DNA from 3 places in the Lysinibacillus sp. FSL P4-0201 genome. Region 2 is predicted to be linked to each of the others. Evidence: riboswitches for the same ligand, from Rfam matches in the RefSeq annotation. Region 2 holds a riboswitch; each other region holds the start of a gene.

Region 1 (7,836 bases), 2.0 Mb from region 2:
GACTTATGAAACGCTATCGCCTCTTGCACAAAGTCGTGCATTACTGTATGCCAGTCAAATCGATTTGACTGATTTTGAATCATTGCTGTCCCTTGGGCAAGATTCACAGCGAGCTCTGTCTCAATTTGCCGACCGCATGCTTGCTCAAGTAAAGCAAAAGGATGTCACTAAAATTGGTCAAATGCTGGATTCTTTAATGCAGACGTTAGATCGAGTAGATCCGACTGCTTTGGAACCAAAAAAGCAAACCTTTTTCAAAAAAATCTTTGGCAAAACCGAGCCTAATGTGAAGCAAACACTCACAGAATTTGAACGTATTAGTATACAGGTGGAGCGCATTGGCGTTCAGCTAGAACGTGCACAGCTTCAGCTGATAAAAGATGTTGAAAACTTAGAGGCGCTTTATGCCCATAATCGAGGATTTTTTGAGGAATTGGCAACGGCGATTGCCGCAGGACAAATGAAAAAGCAGCAAGCCATTGAGGTAGAGCTACCTGCACAAATAACGAGTGTCCAAGCTACCAAACAGCCACTTGCGATCCAGCAATTAAATGACTTTGCTGCTCAAATCGAAAGACTCGATCAACGTATTTATGATTTACAAGTATCACAGCAAGTCGCTCTGCAAACAGCTCCTCAAATTCGTATGATTCAGCAGGCCAATCAAACATTAGCTGAAAAAATTGAGTTTTCTATCGTTACCTTGATTCCGCTCTGGAAAAACCAACTGGCGATGATGCTATCGATGCATATGGATCATCATTATGCACGTTTAGAGGAGCGATTATCAAGGGCTCATGATCGCTTCTCAAGTCCCACGTTTGAACAGCAAGTTTCGAAGTTTAAAGAAACACAGCAAGAGCTGCAAACAGCAATTAAAGATGTCTTTGCCCTGCATACCGCAACTGAACAAGAGAAACAACAGCTACAGGATGTGGCGGGTGCTAGCAGCTATCAGCGAGATTAACAAAAAAATGGGTGGCTCAGCAAATGTTCTGAACCACCCTGTTTGTTTTTATTCAAAATAATCTTTATAGTAGCCACCGACATTACCTGTGTTGTCGATGATAAAAACGAACTCTTCTGTTTCATTTTTCACTTCATACTCTTTTCCTACTGTTAATACGTTTGATACTAAGTATTTCGATGCATTTGTATGTTTGCAAGTAACCGTTCGTAATGTTGGCGCATCTTTCCATTTTAAATGTAACATATTCTCTCTACCTCTCTTTACTAGCAAAAGCTAATGTCTATTGCTTATTTTATAATATTTTTGGTCTTTTGTGGAGAAAAAAGAAATACTATACCTATTCTATCCAAAAAAAATGAATATTTGAGGTGTTATGATGAGTTTTGGTGGTGTACCGCAATGGTTTTTTATCATTGCTGTAGCATTCGCAATCTGCTTTGTACTTTATGCAGAATGGAATTCTAGAAAATAAGTGAGTCCAACAGGTTGGACTCACTTTTTTGTGCTTATTTTAATGTACGCTTTAAAAATTCCTTCGTACGTTCATGTTGTGGATTGACTAATACTTGTGCTGGAGGGCCTTCTTCCACAATTACACCTTTATCCATAAAGACAACACGATCTGCTACTTCTTTGGCAAATTCCATCTCATGTGTCACGATGAGCATCGTATTGCCCTCGTTTGCTAGCTGACGCATTACCTTTAATACCTCACCCACCATTTCTGGGTCTAATGCGGATGTTGGCTCATCGAATAGCATTACATCAGGATTCATTGATAAGGCACGAGCGATGGCCACACGCTGCTTTTGTCCGCCTGAGAGTTGACGGGGCTTGGCATTCACATATTGATCCATGCCAACGATTTTCAAGTATTTAAGCGCCGTTTCTTCTGCTTCTTTTTTCGAACGTTTTAACACTTTGATTTGGCCCACTGTGCAATTACTTATGACATTGTGGTTGTTAAATAAATTGAACTGCTGGAACACCATGCCTAAATGTGTGCGATATTCTTGAATATTGTGCTTTTCATCTAGGATGTCTTCCCCTTTATAAATAATTTGACCGCCACTTGGCGTTTCTAATAAATTTATGCAACGAAGCAATGTGGATTTACCAGAGCCAGAGGAGCCAATTAAACAAACTACCTCCCCTTTTTCCACTTGGAAATTCACATCTTTTAACACTTGGTTACGTCCAAATGATTTACTTAAATGCTCGATTTTAATGACTGCCATTTGTGCGTCCCCCTATACGGCTTCTTTTTGTTCTTTTTGATAGGCATCAGGACCATCTAGACGTTTTTCAACATACAGAAGGATGCGAGATGCGGTAAATGTCATGATGAAATAAAGAACACATGCAACGAAGAATGATTCGAAATAACGGAAGTTGTTACCCGAAATTGATTTTGTTTGGAAGAATAATTCCGTTACTCCAATGACATTTAATACGGCTGTATCTTTAATATTCATGATTAATTGGTTACCTGTCGCTGGTAAAACATTACGCGCTACTTGTGGTAAGACAACATGAAGCATAATTTGGAAGTGATTCATGCCAATTGCTGATGCTGCCTCGTATTGACCATTATCAATGGATACAATACCGCCACGAACAATTTCTGCCATATATGCCCCAGTATTGAGGGAAACGACTAAAATACCTGCTGTAATAAAGTGCATATCGATACCGAATGCGATATCTAATCCGTAGTAGACAACCATAGCTTGTACAATCATTGGTGTACCACGGAAAAATTCAACATAGCATGTTAGTATAAAATTAATGAGCTTTAAGCTATAAAATTTCACACCTTTTTTACGAACTGGAATCGTATGCATAATTCCGATGAAAAATCCGATAAATGCACCAATAATTGTACTAATACTCGAAATCAGTAACGTATAATACGCACCTCGTAAAAACATTTGCCAGTTGTTTTCAATAATTGAAAGTATCCATTCAAGACTCATGATGTTCCTCCTAACAATGTCATCTTGCTCGCTTATTTCTTTTGTGTCCTAGCTCTTTCTACCATTCTATGATTTGTCACGCTAGGACATTATCATTATGTAGAGAGGTTCTCATTTTGATAATGATGAAATGATCATGCACGGACTAATTGCTAGTCCGTGCCATGTCATTATTGTGCTGCGGGTTGTTGAGAAATAGCTTCTTCCATAATCGCTTGACGATCATCTTCTGAAATGCCTTTTAGGATTTCATTGATTTTTTCACGATTTGCATCATCTTTACGTAAGCCTACAGCAATTGAAGTATTTGATAGGTCTGTATCAAAGCCTTCTTCAAATGCTACATATGTGAATTTATCGTTGGCAGCAGAAGCGGAAATGCCCTCTGGACGTTCAGCTACATAGCCATCAATTTTACCTGCTTCTAACGCCACACGCATTGCTGGGAAGCTCTCCATTGCTGTTTGCTTTTCTACGCCTTTAATTTGATCGATAACTGTGTAGTTTGATGTATTTAATTGTGATGTAATTTTAGCACCTGAGAAGTCTTGAATCGATTTTGCGCCTTCATATTTGCTACCTTTTTTAATAACCATAACAAAATCCGAAGTATAATAGTTTTCTGTAAAATCAATTGTTTTCTTACGTTCTTCTGTTGGTGACATACCTGCAATAATTGCATCAATTTTGTTTGATTGTAGCGCTGGAACTAAACCGTCCCACTCCATTTTAACAATGACTAACTCTTTGCCTAGACCTTCGGCAATTTTCTTTGCCATTTGTACATCATAGCCACCAGCGTACTCTGCATTATCCGCAATTTTCACTGCGCCATTTGCATCGTCTTGCTGTGTCCAGTTGAACGGTGGGTAGCCAGCCTCCATTCCAATTCGGAATTCACCGCCGCCTTCTTCTTTGTCAGTTCCAGCATCACTTGAACCGCCCTCTTTTTTGTCACTTGTGCCACATGCAGCTAGCACAATTGCCGTCATGATAGAGATCATTACTAACAACCATTTTCTTTTCATGAAAAACTCCCCTTTTCTGTAAAAAAATAAGACAACTGTACTAAAAAAGACCTAAGTTTACTGAACTTAGGTCTTACCTTTTATGACAGTTGCCCAAATCCTCACTATAATTTCCATGTTTCCGAGATAGCACAACCTAGTAAATCTGGAAATCCATTTACTAGGACAGTCCTGCACTTATTCACTGCAGACCCAGTATAAAAGTACGAGCTCCTTTTATACTTCGGCGATATTTCCTTCTTCATTGCGTCTTCGCTTGCTTTTACTCAACAATGAACTAATAAATACCGCGCCTCTACCTCACTGGTAACAATTCGTGAGGTTTGTTTATTTAATTGATATTTAGATACTACTATAAAACTAATATGTTCGTCAAGACGATTTTAACATTTTTCTGACTAATGACAATATTAGGATATTGTGCGTTCTGCTTCCACTTTAAATCGTTGAACTTTTGTTGATATTTCTGAAAATTACAACAAAAATTTATTATAGAGTATGTTCTATATGTGAGAAAAGTTTCGTTTTTTCTTTCTTTGCTCCTCTAAACGATGTAACATTCGCACTCTTTCAAGCATAGAATCGGTCAGTACCTTTCGTCATACAAAAAACCCTGCTGAACATTGTTCGCAGGGTTTAATGGGATTATGAATTTAATAATAAATCTTCAGGATTTTCGATTAATTCTTTAACTGTTTTTAAGAATCCTACAGAATCTTTACCATCGATGATACGGTGATCGTATGAAAGTGCTACATACATCATTGGACGGATTTGAACTTCACCATTTACTGCAACTGGACGGTTTACAATTGAGTGCATACCTAAAATACCAGCTTGCGTACCGTTCATAATTGGTGTTGACATTAATGAACCGAATACACCACCATTTGTGATTGTGAATGATCCACCAGCCATGTCATTTAAGCCTAATTTTTTATCACGAGCTTTTGTCGCTAAGTTAGCAATATCTTTTTCGATTTCTGCAAAGTTTTTGCTATTTGCATCGCGTACAACTGGTACGACTAAACCTTCTTCAGTCGATACAGCAATACCGATATCAAAGAAGTTATTTAAATGAATTTCATCGCCAGAGATTTGAGCGTTTACGTATGGGTATTTTTTCAGTGCTGCAACAACAGCTTTAGTGAAGAATGACATGAAACCAAGTTTGATGTCGTTTGCTTTTACAAACTCTTCTTGTTTACGTTTACGAAGTGCCATGATGTTTGTCATGTCAATTTCGTTGAATGTTGTTAACATTGCTGTTGATTGTTTAACTTCTAATAAACGTTTTGCAATTGTTTGGCGACGACGGCTCATTTTTTCAATTGTTACACGGTCAGAATTAGCTGCTGGTGTGAATACTACTGGGCCACCTGAAGTTGCTACGGATGTAGGTGCTGCTGCTGGTGCTACAGCTGGTGCTGTACCATGAGCTGCTACATCTTGTACACGTACACGTCCTTGTGGATCTACTGGAGATACCGCTGCAAGGTCAATACCTTTTTCACGTGCAAGACGACGTGCTGCTGGAGATGCAACTACACGCTCACCAGAAGTTTCTTCTACTACTGGAGCTGCTGCAACTGGTGCAGGTGCTGCTTGTGGCGCTGCTGGTGCAGGTGCTGCCTCAGTTGGTGCTGCCGCTGCTGGAGCTGCTGCTGCGCCTTCGCCTGCTTCTACTACTGCGATAACTTGACCAACTAGTACAGTATCGCCTTCTTCAGCTAAAATTTGTGTTAATACACCTGCTTCTTCAGAAATGATCTCAGCGTTTACTTTATCTGTTTCAAGTTCAACGATGAATTCACCTTTTTCAACGCGATCGCCCACTTTTTTTACCCACTGTGCGATACTACCTTCTGTAATCGATTCTGCTAATTCAGGGACTTTAATTTCAGCCACTTTCATTTCCTCCTTTGATTAACGTGCATGACGCACATAGAAGGGCTACTGCTTAAGGGCAAGTAGCCCGGTTTCAAAAATTGATATATGTTATTTAACCTTTACTGGCTCAGCAACCGCATCTTCAATAAGAGCTGCTTGTGCTGCTTTATGAGAATCTGCATCCCCTTCAGAAGTTGAGCTCATTGCAGGACGGCCTACATAGCGAAGTTTTTTACCTTCTGAAAGTTCATATAATGTTTCTAATGCATAATTCCATGAGCCTTGGTTTTTAGGTTCTTCTTGTACCCAAACAATCTCTTTTGCATTAGGATACTTAGCAATGATACCAGCTACTTGCTCTTTTGGGAATGGGTAAAGTTGTTCTACACGAATAATGTGTAGGTGATCGAAGCCTTCGCCGTCTTTCACGCGCTCTGCTAAGTCAATCATCACTTTACCTGTACCTAAAACGATACGCTCTACAGCTTCTGGTTTAGCCCCTAAGCCTGGTTGTTCAATCACTTCTTGGAATGAACCATTTGCTAATTGCTCAGCATTCGCCGCAGCTAATGGGTGACGTAATAATGATTTTGGTGATACGACTACAAGTGGACGTACCCCTTCTGTACCTAATAATGCTGCTTGACGGCGTAATAAGTGGTAGTAGTTTCCTGCATTTGAACAGTTCGCTACAAACCAGTTATTTTCAGCTGACATTTGTAAATAGCGTTCCATACGGCTTGAAGAGTGCTCTGGACCTTGACCTTCATAACCATGAGGTAAAAGGATAACTAGACCAGATTTTTGACCCCATTTTGAGCGTGCCCCTGAAATAAAGTTATCAAACATCACTTGTGCCATATTCGCAAAGTCACCGAATTGTGCTTCCCATACTGTTAGTACATGGCTATTTTCTAGGTTGTAACCATACTCAAAGCCTACCACCCCAGCTTCAGTCAGCGGAGAGTTGTGTACTGTAAAGGATGCGTTCGCACCAGAAATATGGTGTAGTGGTGTGAAGACATTGCCATTGTTTTTATCATGCAGTACTAAGTGACGTTGAGAGAATGTACCACGTTGTGCATCTTGACCTGTAAAGCGTACTGGTGTGCCATCTTGAATAATCGTTGCATACGCTAAAGTTTCAGCATGACCCCAGTCAACTTTTGCAGACGCATAAGCATCACGGCGTTTTTCTAAGATTTTACCAAGCTTTTTCTGTGGTTCGAAGTTTTCTTCAAACACTAAAAGTTCTTCATTGATTTTTTCTAAACGTTCCGCACCTACTGCTGTATCAATTTGTGGGAACTCTACTTTTAATTCTTCTGGCATTTCTAAATGATGATGATCATCTTTTTCTGCCATTTCTTTGACGTGGTCATAGGCTGCTTGCATTTCTGCATAGATAGCTGTATCTAGTGCAGCTACATCATCAGCAGTTACAAGACCTTCTGCCACTAATTGTGCACCATATAATGCACGCACTGTTTCATGTTTAGACACTAATTTGTATGTTTCTGGGTTTGTCACTGTTGGGTCATCTGTTTCATTATGACCATGGCGACGGTAACCTACTAAGTCCACAATAATGTCTTTGCCAAATGTTTGACGGTAGTTTGCCGCAAAACGTCCAACTTGCACTACTGCCTCTGGGCTATCTGCGTTAACATGGATTACTGGTACTTCATAGCCTTTTGCAGGGTCAGAAGAATACACAGAAGAACGAGAATCATAATGTTCTGTTGTGAATCCAATCATATTGTTTGCGATAATATGGATTGTTCCACCTGTTGTAAAGCCTTCTGTTTTAGCGAAGTTTAACACTTCTGTTACAATCCCTTGACCTGGGAATGCAGCATCACCGTGTACAAGAATGCCTAAGCCCTTTGTACGGTCAAAAATAGGTTGCCCTGGTTTAGATGTATCATCTTGTGTTGCACGAGTAGCACCAAGTACTACTGGATTGCCCACT
Region 2 (7,836 bases):
GATGGAGAGGTAAAGGAACTGATTTTGATGTATTACCACTCGTTATACAGGTGGATAATCGTGCTCCTCAAATGTTTGTAATTCCTGAAGAAAATATAGTAGAGGTCTCAATCCGTCATCCAGAGTCAATCGATATGGAGAAATTAGGAATGAAGTGGTATGCCGTACCTATTATTTCGAGTATGCGTTTTCAAATGGCTGGAATTGATTTTCAAGCAGCTCCATTTAACGGCTGGTATATGGGAACAGAGATTGGTGCACGAAATTTAGCAGATCATGATCGTTATAATATGTTACCTGCAATTGCAGAGATTTTTAATCTTGATACAACCAAACAAGCGTCTCTTTGGCGTGATCGTGCTTTAGTAGAACTTAATATTGCTGTTCTTCACTCATTTAAAGAAGATGGTGTGAGCATTGTTGATCATCATACAGCAGCTCAGCAGTTTAAATTGTTTGAGGAGGCAGAAAAATCAACAGGAAGAGAAGTTACAGGCAACTGGACATGGTTAATCCCACCACTTTCCCCTGCCACAACTCATATATTCCATAAACCCTATGTAAATATTTATCATACACCAAATTATTTTTATCAAAAACCATGCTATTAGTGTAAAAGAATTGTTTACTTTCGATACTTTTGATGAGAGAGGGCTTACTATGTTAGATCAGCAAATTCCCAATATCCCATGGAGACAATTGACGACACCTTATGGTAGAGGTACAGCCATTCCTAAGCTGATAGAACAGGAGCAATACACACAGCTAGCTGAATTAATTGAACATCAAGGAACACTGTGGCAGGTGACACCATGGGTTTTGCTTGTCCTGCTAAAAAAGCTTACTCGTAAAAAATTAGAGGCTGTCTCCTTACAAGAGGTACAGTTATATTTAGCTGTGGCACATGCTATTACCAAGGATTATCTCGACCCAGTCAATACTGTTAAAAATATGCAGGAGCTATTAGACGTCAACTATTTGTGGATAGAAAATGAGGATAATGATGAACAGGAGTGGGAGAAAGAAACGCCAAAGGGCTATGAGGAGCAAGCTTTTGTAGGCTATTACTATTATAGTTATATGCTTTTACAAGAGGCTGTTCCTATTTTTTCTACTATAACAGCTCGTCATAATGAAGCATCAGAATGCCTTGCTGAATTGCTAACATTACTCCGCAATCCGACAATTAAGTAATGTTTAAACACTATAGAAATAGAGCAGATGGAGGAATCTAATCCACCTGCTTTATTTAATTTTAATGCACATACTCATCCTTAGAGGCTCTCATTGAGCAAAAGAAGAGTAACATTGCTACAACGACAAAGAGCCATCCCGCAATATTCCAGCCACCAAATAAATCATGCAAGTAGCCAAAAAGAATAGGACCGATTGCGGCAAATAAATAACCCAAAGATTGTGCAAAGCCTGATAAATCTGCTGCTTCAAATGCAGTACGAGTCCGGAGAGTGAAGAACATCATTGCTAGGGCGAATGAAGAACCACCTGCTAACCCTAGAAGAACCATCCACAGTACCCCAAGACTTGTCCATTCCATGACAACCCCAACAAAGCCTACTAAATAGAAGGATGTAAACATCAATACAAGTGGGCGTTGAGAAGTCATTTTACCAGCAATAATAGGCACTGCTAAGGCCATTGGTACTTGTGAGAATTGCATGATTGAAAACATCCAGCCAGCTTTATCAGGTGCTAAACCTTGAGCAATATAGATCTCAGGTATCCAAGCTGCTGTTGTGTAGAATAATAAAGATTGTAAACCCATTGCCCCTGTGACAGCCCAAGTAACAGGTGATTTCCATAAAGGTGTACTGGTCTTCTTAGATGTAGTAACTGGTTCCGGTTTATTTGATTTTAGTTGAGGTATCCAAATTAAGATTGTAATTAGAACGAGTATGAGTGCAATGGAAAGTGCACCTTGCCAGCCTAACGATGAATTAGCTATCGGATAGCTAATACCAGCACCAAGGCCAGCAGTAAAATTCATGGACATGGTGAAAAACGCCATTAATAAACCCACATGATAGGGAAATTTCAACTTCAGTAATCCTGGAATTAGTACATTTCCAAAAGAAATGGCTACGCCAATTAACACAGTACCCAATAGAAGTAATTCTGTAGTACCAAGTGAACGTAGGACAATTCCTAAAGCCAAGAGAAAAGTGGATAAAAATAATGTTAGCTCAAGCCCTAGTTTGCGTGCTACAACTGGTGCAAATGGAGATATAACAGCAAAAGCCAGCAATGGTATCGTTGTTAGAAAGCCTGCCAAAACATTAGATATTCCAAGATCTTCACGGATAAAGGATATAATTGGGCCAACAACAGTTAGTGGCATTCGTAATGTAGAGGCTATAAAGATAACTCCAAAGACTAAAAGTAAGGTTGTTCCTTTCCAGCTAATTTTTTTACTTGGAAAACTAGTGGAATGATCATTTGTAGTCAAAATAAAATCCCCCCTAATAATAACCATTCTAATTGAACTACTATAACACTTTATCACACTATTAAAAATAGTAGAAGATTCATAAAATACAGAACATTTGTGGTTGTATTGAAATGTCTATGGTCTTATGTTAGTATAATAAACATCATAAATTTAATAATTATATGCCTCATGTTTGTATTGAGGTAGAGGTCGCGATATTTATAAGTATGCTAATTGAAATGACAAGCATTGATGAAATTAGTTGAAAGGAAATATTGCCGAAGTGTGAGGGGACTTGAAAACCTCATGCTGGGGCTGTCTCCGAAAGGAACAGAACTGTCACGTTTGCACAACGTGTTGAGCTATCATGTAGGAAAACTGAGGATTAACGTAGCCATCACAGTGTATATGTGATGGCATTTTTTTGCCTCATAAATAGGAAGGAAGCTATATCGTGAGTGAAATAAAAGTAAATCAGCTCGGACATAAAGCGCCGAAGCTGAAAAAAGAATTAAAAAGCCGTCATATTACAATGATTTCTTTAGGCGGTACAATTGGTACGGGGCTATTTTTAGCCAGTGGAGGTGCAATTGCTCAGGCAGGGCCTGGAGGAGCATTGCTTGCCTATGCTTTAATCGGTATTATGGTGTATTTTTTAATGACAAGCTTAGGGGAAATGGCTGCCTATATGCCATCCTCAGGTTCATTTAGTACGTATGCAACCAAATTTGTAGATCCTGCTTTGGGCTTTGCATTAGGCTGGAACTACTGGTATAACTGGGCAATCACCATTGCTGCCGAAATTGCTGCTGTGTCATTAATTATGAAATATTGGTTCCCAGATAGCTCATCAGCACTTTGGACAGTATTATTTATTGCTGTTGTATTGACGTTTAATTTACTATCCGTAAAAAGTTATGGTGAAAGTGAATATTGGTTTGCCATGATTAAAGTAGCAACGGTTATTGTTTTTATTATCATTAGCTTACTAATGATTTTTGGTATTTTAGGTGGGCAGGCTCCTGTAGGTTTCACTAATTTCTTTGTTAGTGATGGGCCATTCCATGGTGGCTTCCTTGCTACATTTGGTATTTTCCTAGCTGCAGGATTTTCATTCCAAGGGACAGAATTACTAGGAATTACAGCTGGTGAAACAGATGATCCTGGTAAAAATATTCCGAAGGCTGTTAAATCTGTATTTTGGCGTATTCTTTTGTTCTATATTTTAGCGATTGGTGCAATTGGGATGTTAATTCCATTTACAGACGAACGTTTATTATCAGAAGATATCGCAGTATCACCGTTTACACTAGTGTTTGACCGCCTAGGTATTGCCTTTGCTGCTTCATTAATGAATGCCATTATTTTAACGGCTATGCTGTCAGCAGGAAATTCAGGACTATATGCATCTTCTCGTATGTTATGGCAATTAGCAGTGGATGGACATGCACCTAAATTTTTTGCAAAGCTAAGTCGTAGAGGTATTCCGATTTATGCACTTATGGCAACATTAGCTGTAGGCTGCTTAGCATTTTTGGCATCCTTCTTTGGCGATGGAGTGGTTTATATCTGGCTATTAAATGCTTCTGGAATGTCTGGCTTTATTGCATGGCTAGGTATTGCGTTTAGTCATTATCGTTTCCGCCGAGCGTTTGATGCACAAGGCTTAGATCCAAAGTTATTACCTTATAAAGCCAAATTATATCCGTTTGGACCATTATTTGCTTTTACAGTTTGTATGATCGTAGTCATTGGACAAAATTACACAGCCTTTACAGGCGATAAGATTGATTGGTACGGTATCCTTGTTTCGTATATTGGGATTCCATTATTTTTAGCATTATGGTTTGGCTATAAATTAAAGCACAAAACAAAAATGCTTCCACTTGAAGATTGTGATTTAAAAGTTGAAGATTAAATAATAGAGCTGTTCTATAAACCAAAGAGTGATGGTTTATGGAGCAGCTCTTTTTTCAACACTCATAAACAAATCTCTAATGATACATCATAAATATGGTAATGTAATATACATATGGAAATTGGGTTTTGATAGGAGAGGTGCATCATAGTGCAAAAGCATATTTTACTTGTAGAAGACGATGAAGCCATTCGTGAAATGGTTTCTAATTACTTAACGATGGAAGGTTTCCATGTCACAACAGTGACTAATGGCGAAGAGGCATTACAAAATTGTTTGCAAAATATCTTTGATTTGGTCATCTTAGATATTATGATACCTAAATTAAATGGATTGGAAGTATTAAAGATTATTAGAGAGCAGGCAGCACTTCCTATCATTATTATGTCTGCAAAAGACAGTGATGTTGATAAAGCATTGGGCTTAGGATTAGGGGCAGATGATTATATTGCTAAACCCTTTTCTATGCTGGAATTTTCAGCACGTGTAAAGGCTGTTATCAGAAGAGCTACGAAATACTCTAGTCAAGCTGAACAAAAGCAAGAGGTCCTTGAAATTGATAATTTAAAGATAGATATCGTTAATTTCTCAATAACAAAGAGCGGACAAGAGATAAAGCTGACATCAAAGGAATTTTCCATTTTAAAATTGTTTGTGACAAATCGTCACAGAGTTTTTACCAAAGAGCAAATTTATCAGACGATATGGAAAGATGCCTATTATGGAGATGAAAATATTATAAATGTACATATCAGAAGACTCCGTGAAAAAATAGAAGATGATCCGTCACATCCTCACTATATTAAAACCCTATGGGGAATCGGCTATAAATTTGAAGGGTAAAAATATATGATATTTCTATTATTATTAATCATTGTATTGCTAATCGGCATTCTTATTTTTCAATGGAAAATCAAGAAGGAACAAGAACGTGCTATCCAATATATTCATCGAAAACTACACGTAATTGTGAATGAACAGATGTATGAAAAGATTCTAGTAACAACTACAAATTCAGAAATTCAACAGTTACTTATTACACTGAATACTTTGCTAGATCAACATCAAAAAATTCAGGCTACACATCGTAAAATGGAAAATTCCATGAAAAAGATGTTGGCCAATATTTCACATGATCTTAAAACGCCTTTAACCGTTGTACTTGGCTATATTGAAATGCTTCAACTTCAAAACGGGATTAGTGACGAGGAACAGCAACGTTTACTTACGGGTGTACATGCTAAAACATTAGAAGTATTAAAAATTATTCATACATTTTTTGACTTGGCAAAATTAGAGGCTGGGGACACAGATTATCCAATCACTAAAATCAATGTCAGTGAAATATGCCGAAAAAATGTTTTGTCTTTTTACGATTTGGTTACTTCATTGGGATTAGATATTAAAATTGATATCCCTGAAAGCTCCATATATGCACTTGGTAATGAAGAAGCATTAAATAGAGTGCTAAACAATCTACTGTCTAATGCTATTGCATATGGAGCAGATGGCAATGTAATTGGAATTACTATAAGAAACGATGAAGCCAATATTGATATTGATGTGTGGGATTGTGGCAAGGGCATTGATGAATACCATATCGATCGCGTTTTTGAAAGGATGTATACACTTGAGGATTCTCGAAATAAATCTTTCCAAGGTAGCGGTCTGGGACTAACGATTACAAAGCGGCTTGTAGAAATAATGAATGGCTCGATCCGTTTATCGAGTATTCCCTATGAAAAAACTATTTTTACGATTTCGTTAAAGCGAATGATGTATTGAATCCATTATGCTTGTAGAGCTTTAATGCTTTGCAGGCTTTTTTACTTAAGAAATTTGTAAGAATGCAGTAATAAAATAGAGAGTTTCATTTTTTATAATGAAACTAGTCACAATTGAGGGAGAGAATTACATGACATACATTGTAAAAACAAATCAGCTTACGAAAGTGTACGATGGAAAGGAAGTTGTTTCTGCTGTCAATATGAACGTTAAGAAAGGTGAGATTTATGGATTTTTAGGTCCTAATGGTGCGGGTAAAACGACTGTTATGAAGATGCTAACTAATCTTACGAAACCTACAAGTGGGGATGTAGAAATTTTGGGGGCGAAATTGACGGACAAATCCTATGAAATACTAAAAAGAATGGGGACAATTATTGAATATCCTATTTTTTATGAAAAATTAACGGCTAGAGAGACCCTGGAATTACATTGTGAATACATGGGTTATTATGATAAGAAAGAAATTGCACATGTTCTTAATTTAGTAAAGTTATCGAATACAGAGAATAAGCAGGTTAAAGATTTTTCTCTGGGGATGAAGCAAAGATTAGGCATCGCAAGGGCCATTATTACAAAGCCAGAGTTACTTATATTAGACGAACCAATTAATGGATTGGACCCAGTAGGGATAAAGGAGTTAAGAGAGCTTTTCAAGATGCTTTGTAAGGAGTACGGCATAACTATTATTATCTCTAGTCATATTCTAGCTGAAATAGAACAATTGGTCGATACAATAGGTGTTATTAAGAATGGAAGGCTTATCACTGAGGTAGCAATGGATACTATTAATCGTGATCAGGTCAATTATACGGAAGTGATCGTAAGTGATGGGAAAAAGGCAGCGTTTATTATTGAAACCGAATTAAACATTACGAATTTTAAGCTGATGGATGATAACTCTATACGTATATACGACTCAACAGTATCCCAACAAAGCCTATCGAGAGCATTAATTGAACATGACGTTGAGATTGAAGAGATTAGTAAAAAAACTAGTTCATTAGAGGATTATTTCTTAAAGCTAATCAATGGAGGTGTTGTCCATGCTTAATTTAATGCGTTTAGAAATGAAAAAATTTCATTTAGGTTCATATGTTAAAGGAGCCATTATCGCTAATTTTGTTATTCTTGGTTTTTTGTTTATGATTTTATTTATTTCTAAAGTGGAAGGAGATCCAGGGCTTGAAAATTATGAGGTTGCATTCAGTGTTATTGATTCATTTGTAAGAGCAGTTTTTATGATTTTTGCTTCTACGTTAATAGCTAAGTTAATCATCGGAGAATATAAATTTAAAACCATTACATTAGCCTTTATGTATCCTATAAGTAGAAAGAAATTAATGGTCGCAAAGCTTGCTATTGTCATGCTATTTACTTTCAGTATGATCATTATCTCCAATGCTCTTATTACAACCATTTTTTGTATCATAAGCGATCGATATGAATTAATTCCTGATGTACTATCTAGTTCTTTAATTATCCAGCAAATACCTTCTGTATTGATGAATGCGATTGCTGCCTCAGGTATAGCTTTAATCCCATTGTATTTCGGGATGAGAAAATACTCTATACCGACAACTATCATTTCATCTATTATAATTGTGTCTGTAACTTCGTCAAATTCAGGTAACTTTACTTTAAACGATATTATTATTATTCCAATTACTTTAGCAATCGTGGGTCT
Region 3 (7,836 bases), 1.6 Mb from region 2:
ATTTGATTGTAGTCAACCCATAATCCACCCATTGAATAGTGAACTGCTGGGAAAATTTTCATTGGTAATTTACGTGGGTCATCCCCTACGAATTTTTCGTAGATTTCGATGATACCACCAAGTTTAACGTCCAATTCATGTGGATCTTTATGTGAAAGATCTAGGTATACCATGTTTTCGCCATTGATACCAAGTTTTTGGTTTACACAAACGTCGAAAATTTCACGTGTCGCAATATCACGTGGTACTAAGTTACCATAAGCTGGGTATTTCTCTTCTAAGAAGTACCAAGGTTTACCGTCTTTATAAGTCCAAATACGACCACCTTCGCCACGAGCTGATTCTGACATTAGACGGTTTTTGTCATCTCCAGGAATCGCTGTTGGGTGAATTTGAATGAATTCACCATTCGCATATGAAGCACCTTGTTGATAAACGATAGAAGCAGCAGAACCTGTGTTAATAACAGAGTTTGTTGTTTTACCGAAGATAATACCAGGGCCACCAGTCGCCATAATAACAGCGTCTGCACGGAATGATTTAATTTCTTCTGTACGCATATCTTGCGCTACGATACCACGACAAACGCCGTCTTCATCGATAATAACACCAAGGAATTCCCAGTGTTCATATTTATTTACTAAACCAGCTACTTCATGAGAACGAACTTGCTCATCTAGCGCATATAGTAATTGTTGACCTGTTGTTGCACCAGAGAAAGCTGTACGGTGCATTAAAGTACCACCAAAACGACGGAAATCTAAAAGTCCTTCTGGTGTACGGTTGAACATAACACCCATACGGTCCATTAAGTGGATAATGCCAGGTGCTGCATCACACATACCTTTAACTGGTGGTTGGTTCGCTAGGAAGTCCCCACCATAAACTGTATCATCAAAGTGGATCCATGGAGAATCCCCTTCACCTTTAGTATTTACCGCACCATTAATTCCGCCTTGCGCACAAACAGAGTGTGAGCGTTTTACAGGAACTAATGAGAATAAATCAACTTCAGTACCAACTTCAGCTGCTTTAATCGTTGCCATCAGACCGGCAAGACCACCGCCGACAACAATTATTTTGCTTTTCGCCATGATTATTTCTCACTCCTCTTAAAAAATTGCAATGATTGCATGTGCTCTATCGTAGCTTCTATTGAATTATACGAAAGCTAAAATAGCAGCCACACCAACTACACTTAGAATTACGAAAAGAATGTTTGTTACGTAAGTAGCGATCTTTTGAGACTGAGGAGATTGTGTAATACCCCAGCTTACTAGGAATGCCCATAAACCGTTAGATAAGTGGAAAGTTGCTGATAAAATACCAACAATGTAGAATCCAAGCATGAATGGATTAGCAACAATATTCGCCATCATGTCGTAATCAACGTGTGTGCCAAGTGCTTTTTGAATACGAGTTTGGAAAATATGCCATGCAATAAATATCACTAAGAATACACCAGTAAAACGTTGTAAAGAGAACATCCAGTTACGGTACGTGCTGAAACGTCCTGTGTTTGGTGTAGCAGTGAATGCAATGTAGACACCATAGAATGCGTGGAACATTAATGGAATATAGATGACAATCCATTCAACTAGGATAAGGAATGGAATCTTTTCCATTACTGCGGTAGCATCGTTGTAACTTTCTGCCCCGCCTGTTGCTGTAAAGTTAATGAACAGGTGCATCGTTAAAAACAGACCTACTGGAATGATCCCAAGTAGAGAATGTAAGCGACGCCATAAAAACTCTCGATCTTTCGACAAGACTGTTACCCCCCTTAGTACTTAAAATAGCACAACAAAAGAAGTCATCATTTTGTAAATGATACTTCATTGACTGTGTATTTCATCATGGTACAATATTATGACATGTTTATTGTACTCTCAAGAGCTACGAGCGTCAAGGCAACTCGGAGTTTTTCATAGAGCTTATTAAAGAACTAATCTAGTACATGATGCGTCGTTTTTTCTCGAAAAATCTATCATTACTTTATTACCGTTAAATTTTAAGAAAATTCTAAGAAAGAAGGATAACAATGTTAAACACTCCATCTCCTACAATCTCATCATTTGGCTATGAGATCATTCGTGATCATATTCTATCTTCTATACTCGGTAAACATGAAGATGACGTCCTTTATTGGGCAGGTAAAGAGCTTGCTCGAAAGTTCCCATGTAAAAGTCAAGATGAACTTATCGCATTTTTCGCAGATGCCTGCTGGGGTACATTAGAACTCATAAAGGAATCAAAAGATGGACGTATTTTCCAGTTGACAAATGACCCTGAAATTCTTCAAATAAAGCAGCGCAGCTTTAAACTTGAAGCAGGATTTATAGCAGAGCAAATTCAACTAGCTAAAGGCTATCTGACAGAATGCTATAATGAAAAACGGGAAAAGCAACAATACGTCATGTTTACAGTCAAATGGGACGTTAAAGAACGTATTATGAATACCATTCCCTCAGAATAATTAAAAAGGATTGTTTCCCATTAAAGAATGGGATGACAATCCTTCTTTTTTCTTCCTTTTATTTCGGTCAATTACATAAAATGCTGTTTCTTCTATTATTATATGTAAAGTGCTTGCTCTAAATTAAACTCATCATGGAGAGCATTAGCTGCTTGGATCATATCATCCTGTGGTACAACAACGGACACTTTTATTTCAGAAGTACTAACCATTTTTACAGGGATATTTTCACGACGTAACCGATCAAACATACGAGCAGCAACGCCTGGATTAGAAGCCATGCCTGAACCAATAATAGAAACTTTTGCTAGTCCAATTTCGAAGTCAGCAAAACTAAATCCAAGTGATAATTTACTATCCTCTAAAACACGTAATGCTTCCGCAAATTCCTCTTTTAAAATGGAAAACGATACAGTTGGCTTCAACCCATCAATAATGGCTTGGACAATAATATCTACATTAATACGGTTCTCTGCAAGAACCGTAAATATATCTGCTAATGAAGCATTGGAAAAAGCATCATACCCCACTGTTAAACGAATAATATCTGATTCAAATGCAACACCACGAACGACTAAATTTTTTTCCATTTCCACTTCCTCCTTCAATAAAGTGCCTACTGATTCTATTAAACTTGAACGTATAATAACAGGCATTTGAAATTTCTTCGCTAACTCCACCGCACGAGGATGTATGATATGAGACCCTAAATTCGATAATTCCAACATTTCATCATAGGAAATTTCTTGAAGCTTTTGGGCATTGGGAACATATCGTGGATCTGCTGTATAAACACCGTCCACATTTGTATACATATCTACTCTCTCCGCTTCCAACGCTATGGCAAGTGCAACAGCAGTTGTTTCAGCTCCACCTTTCCCAAGCGTGGTGATATTGTGCACTTCGTCAATCCCTTGTTCTCCAGCAATAACCACAATTTGTCCCTGTGCAAAATGTTCTTCCATACGACTAATATCTATATAGTCGATACGAGCATGTCGATACATACCATCCGTATGTATACCAGCTTGCCATCCAGTTAGAGATACAGCCTCATAGCCTGCTTCCTGCAAAGCGATGGCAAATAAAGCACTAGATAATTGAGAGCCAGTTGACAAAACTGCATCTAATTCTCTTTTCGACACATCGTCAGTTAGTTGGTGTACCATCATTTTCATCTCTTTCGCAGTGTGTCCCATTGCTGCAACGACCACTACTACATCCAATCCTTTGTCCTTTTCAGCAATCGCTTTCCTAGCAGCCTCTTGGATTTGTTCAGAAGAAGCTAATGCAGCTCCTCCAAACTTCATCACGATTTTAGCCATTTCTTTCGTTCTCCCTTCCAGTTCATGTATTTCACCAAATTATGGGGGGTAAAACCGTTTCTAGAAAACTAAAAGGCAGCCTCCACATAACGTGAAAGCTGCCTATAACATGTACAATAATCGTAACTTGCGCATGTGTGATAGCTCTCCGAAACGTTTAGAATCGACAGTCTTACATTTCTTAAATGCAAAACCAGTACGGCAATGGAACAACAATACTGTACTTCGGCAAGCTCCCCTTTCACACAATATCTCTGGACTTGTCCATCCTCCATCGTGTTACTCTTGAATCTTGCACCTCTATCATCACTTTAAAGTGAATGTATTCAATTCATTAAGCCTTAGCGTAAACAAACTAGTCACGCAGTTGACTCTCCATAACATTGAAAACAATGTTATTTATAACCATAGCACATGCCTATTCCTTTGACAATGATTGTTGCTGAAAATAGCTAAAAATTTGGCTTGCTAAATTAGCGGGCATCCCAGCCTCCTGTAATGCTAGCTCGCTCGCCTCTCGAATTTTTTTGACTGAACCGAAATGTTTAAGCAGCTGTTGCTTTCGTTTTGGTCCTACCCCTTCAATATGATCTAATACAGATTGAATGGCATGCTTCTCATGCTGTTGACGCAAGAAGGTAATAGCAAAGCGATGGACTTCGTCTTGAATTCGTTGTAATAAATAAAAGCCATCACTTGTACGTTTTAAGCTAATCACTTCTGGTGGATCACCAAACAAGAGCTGAGATGTATTATGCTTATCATCCTTGGCTAAACCAGCAATCGGTATAACAAGACCAAGCTCATCTTCTAGTACTTCACGGGCTACTTCCATTTGTCCCTTACCACCATCAATTAAGACTAAATCTGGTAATGGTAGTCCTTCCTTTAAAACACGTATATAGCGACGACGTATAACCTCCTGCATTGCACCGTAATCATCATGCTTGGCTGCTGTACGCGTTTTATATTTTCGGTACTCCTTTTTCGCAGGCTTCCCATCAATGAAAACAACCATAGCAGATACTGCATCCGTTCCATGCATATGACTATTATCAAAAGCTTCAATTCGTAAAGGTGTACTAATGCCCATTGCTTCACCAAGTGCCTCACAAGCACCAATCGTACGTTCTTCCTGACGCTCTATTAGCTGGAATTTAGCTGCCACAGCAATTTCAGCATTTTTGGTAGCTAATTCAACCAATTCCTTCTTTTGACCTCTTTTCGGTGTGAGCACTTTAATTTCTAATAATTCTGTTAAGATAGCTGCATCAATGGCTTGTGGAATAAAAATTTCTTTTGGCTTAATATGCTCTGGCTTTTCATAAAAGCGCCCAACAAATGTTAAAAATTCTTCCTCTGCATCTTGATAGATGGGAAAAATTGAGACATCGCGCTCAATCAGCTTTCCTTGACGCACAAAGAAAACCTGAACACACATCCATCCTTTTTCAACAGCATAGCCAAATACATCTCGATTTGTAGTATCACTTGAAACTATTTTTTGTTTCTGCATAACCGTATCAATATGGGCAATTTGGTCTCGGAATTCCTTCGCTCGCTCAAATTCTAGGTTTTCTGCAGCTACTAGCATTTTAACTTCAAGCTCTTTTTTGACTGCCTCCACACCACCATTTAGAAACTTCGTCATATCCTCAATCATTTCTTGATAAACCTGACCATCAATTTCCTTCACACAAGGTGCTAAGCATTGACCCATGTGATAGTACAAGCAAACCTTGGAAGGTAATTGTACACATTTGCGCAGCGGATACAATCGATCCAATAGCTTTTTCGTTTCACTTGCTGCATAGGCATTCGGATAAGGACCAAAATATTTTGCCTTATCCTTTTTTACCTTCCGTGTCGTAATCAGACGAGGATGTTTTTCATTCGTAATTTTTAAATATGGATAGGTCTTATCATCCGTTAACATGACATTATATTTTGGATCATGTAATTTGATGAGATTCAGCTCTAAAATAAGTGCTTCAATATTTGATGACGTTACAATATACTCAAAATCTTCTATTTCACCTACAAGCCTTTGCGTTTTCCCTTCATGTGTTCCCGTAAAATAAGAACGTACACGGTTTTTTAGAACTTTTGCTTTACCGACATAAATGATAGTCCCTTGTCGATCCTTCATCAAATAGCAGCCAGGTTGATCTGGTAAAATATCCAGTTTTCGCTTTATTAAATCGTTCATTACCTACCTGCCCCCCTAAGTAAAAATTCCCCTTATTAGAATAATGTTAGTTATTTTCTTTATTATATAACGAAAAAAAGCCGAACACATCAATTGATGGCTCGGCTTTGTGAACTTCATTCATTACGCATGTTTTGCGATAAATGCTTCTAAAGCTTCTTTTGGTTGGAAGCCTACTGTTTTGTCAACTAATTCTCCATCTTTAAATAATAGTAAAGATGGGATTGACATAATTTGATACTGAGCTGCAGTACCTTGGTTATTGTCAACGTCAACTTTTACAATTTTAGCCGCACTACCTGCTGCGTCCATTTCTTCAAGAACTGGCCCAATCATTTTACATGGTCCGCACCAAGCAGCCCAAAAGTCTACTAGTACTAACCCTTCTTTAATATCGTCCTGGAACGTAGCATCTGTTGCATGTACAATTGCCATTTGAAATCCTCCTTAAACTTACTATGCTTGTAGTATAGCATGGATAAATTCACTTGAGCGAACAATCTGCCTACAATGTATTTTTTATGCAAATCTGTGTCGAAAAATCAATACATAGTCATTAATTGACTTGATAACGACCCTTCAATACATAGGTTAACGTAATAAAAAGGTAAATAGCTAACGTAATGCCTGTCACAATAATAGATGTGGTGAAAATAATTCCGATGAGAATCGCACTTAACGCCAATATAGCTATCCAAGTCGTATAAGGGAACCATTTTACTTCATAGGCACTTGTGTGTTCTACTTGTTTTTTACGTGATTTTAAATGTGCAATCGCAATAATTAACCAAATAAATAACACAGTATAACCAAGTGATCCCATTAGAAAATCAAATGTTTTGCTTCCCGCATATAAAGATAAAATGACCCCTAAATACATCGCTAAAGTACACATTAAAATAGCATATACTGGTACTTTTCGTTTCGATAAATAAGCAAAGATTTTAGGCACACGTCCATCTACAGCCTGTGTATATAGTACGCGTGATGAACCATACAGTCCTGAATTCATTGATGAAATAATGGCAAGTAAAACAACAGCGTTCATAATATGGTCTGCCCCTGGAATACCAACCATTTTAAAAACCATGACAAACGGGCTTTCAGGAACCCCATTTACTTCATTCCAAGGAATCAAGCTTACGATAATAAAGAATGGCAGTAAATAAAAAGTAACAATACGTACTAATGTACTGCGAACAGCTTTTGGCACTACTTTTTCCGGATTTTTCGTTTCAGCTAATGTAATCCCGATGATTTCTGTCCCACCATAGGAGTAGATAACTACAAGCATTGCAGCAATTAATCCCGTCGAGCCATTAGGGAAGAACCCACCATGCTCCGTTAAGTTAGCAAAACCAACAGCACTATGATTTCCAAACGTCACAAGCAATAAAATAAGTCCTGCAATGATAAAGACAATAATAACAGTAATTTTGATTAATGCTAGCCAATATTCTGTTTCTGCAAAGATTTTTACGGATAATAAATTAATCGCTGTTACTAACACAGAAACAGATAGTGCCAGTATCCAAATTGGATATTCTGGTAACCAATATTGAATAAAGATAGCAGCCACGACAGACTCTGCTGCAATATTTAAAACCCACATTTTCCAGTAGATCCAATCTAGGAAATACGCAGGGTATTTACCTAACACGGATTGCACTAAATCTCTAAAGGTTCTTGCTTCTTTATTACGCACGGCCATTTCTGCTAAGCCTTGCATAACAAATAATAAAATAATGCCGCCGATTAAATACGCAATCAGCACAGATGGTCCTGCCATATCAATGGCTGCACTACTTCCTTTAAATAATCCCGCG

What was found. A riboswitch is a leader RNA that binds a small molecule or an ion and turns the genes downstream of it on or off. The one in region 2 is predicted to bind lysine.
Region 1: linked by a shared signal. The riboswitch ahead of MKY76_RS11420 (transporter substrate-binding domain-containing protein) and the one ahead of MKY76_RS01390 (amino acid permease) in region 2 are both predicted to bind lysine.
Region 3: linked by a shared signal. The riboswitch ahead of MKY76_RS16715 (aspartate kinase) and the one ahead of MKY76_RS01390 (amino acid permease) in region 2 are both predicted to bind lysine.

What each region holds. Positions count from the first base shown of each region.
Region 1 is NZ_CP151995.1:2,278,315-2,286,150, reverse strand. It holds gene MKY76_RS11440 (toxic anion resistance protein) at 1-967, shown strand, start outside; gene MKY76_RS11435 (DUF6501 family protein) at 1,016-1,213, opposite strand; gene MKY76_RS11430 (amino acid ABC transporter ATP-binding protein) at 1,477-2,208, opposite strand; gene MKY76_RS11425 (amino acid ABC transporter permease) at 2,221-2,946, opposite strand; gene MKY76_RS11420 (transporter substrate-binding domain-containing protein) at 3,117-3,974, opposite strand; lysine riboswitch at 4,094-4,280, opposite strand; gene odhB (2-oxoglutarate dehydrogenase complex dihydrolipoyllysine-residue succinyltransferase) at 4,620-5,882, opposite strand; gene MKY76_RS11410 (2-oxoglutarate dehydrogenase E1 component) at 5,973-7,836, opposite strand, start outside.
Region 2 is NZ_CP151995.1:283,162-290,997, forward strand. It holds gene MKY76_RS01375 (nitric oxide synthase oxygenase) at 1-611, shown strand, start outside; gene MKY76_RS01380 (hypothetical protein) at 661-1,194, shown strand; gene MKY76_RS01385 (MFS transporter) at 1,256-2,464, opposite strand; lysine riboswitch at 2,643-2,819, shown strand; gene MKY76_RS01390 (amino acid permease) at 2,901-4,364, shown strand; gene MKY76_RS01395 (response regulator transcription factor) at 4,515-5,207, shown strand; gene MKY76_RS01400 (sensor histidine kinase) at 5,214-6,149, shown strand; gene MKY76_RS01405 (ABC transporter ATP-binding protein) at 6,280-7,203, shown strand; gene MKY76_RS01410 (ABC transporter permease) at 7,196-7,836, shown strand, end outside.
Region 3 is NZ_CP151995.1:3,328,546-3,336,381, forward strand. It holds gene sdhA (succinate dehydrogenase flavoprotein subunit) at 1-1,094, opposite strand, end outside; gene MKY76_RS16705 (succinate dehydrogenase cytochrome b558 subunit) at 1,161-1,769, opposite strand; gene MKY76_RS16710 (YslB family protein) at 2,042-2,476, shown strand; gene MKY76_RS16715 (aspartate kinase) at 2,575-3,801, opposite strand; lysine riboswitch at 3,935-4,112, opposite strand; gene uvrC (excinuclease ABC subunit UvrC) at 4,220-6,010, opposite strand; gene trxA (thioredoxin) at 6,134-6,445, opposite strand; gene MKY76_RS16730 (amino acid permease) at 6,567-7,836, opposite strand, start outside.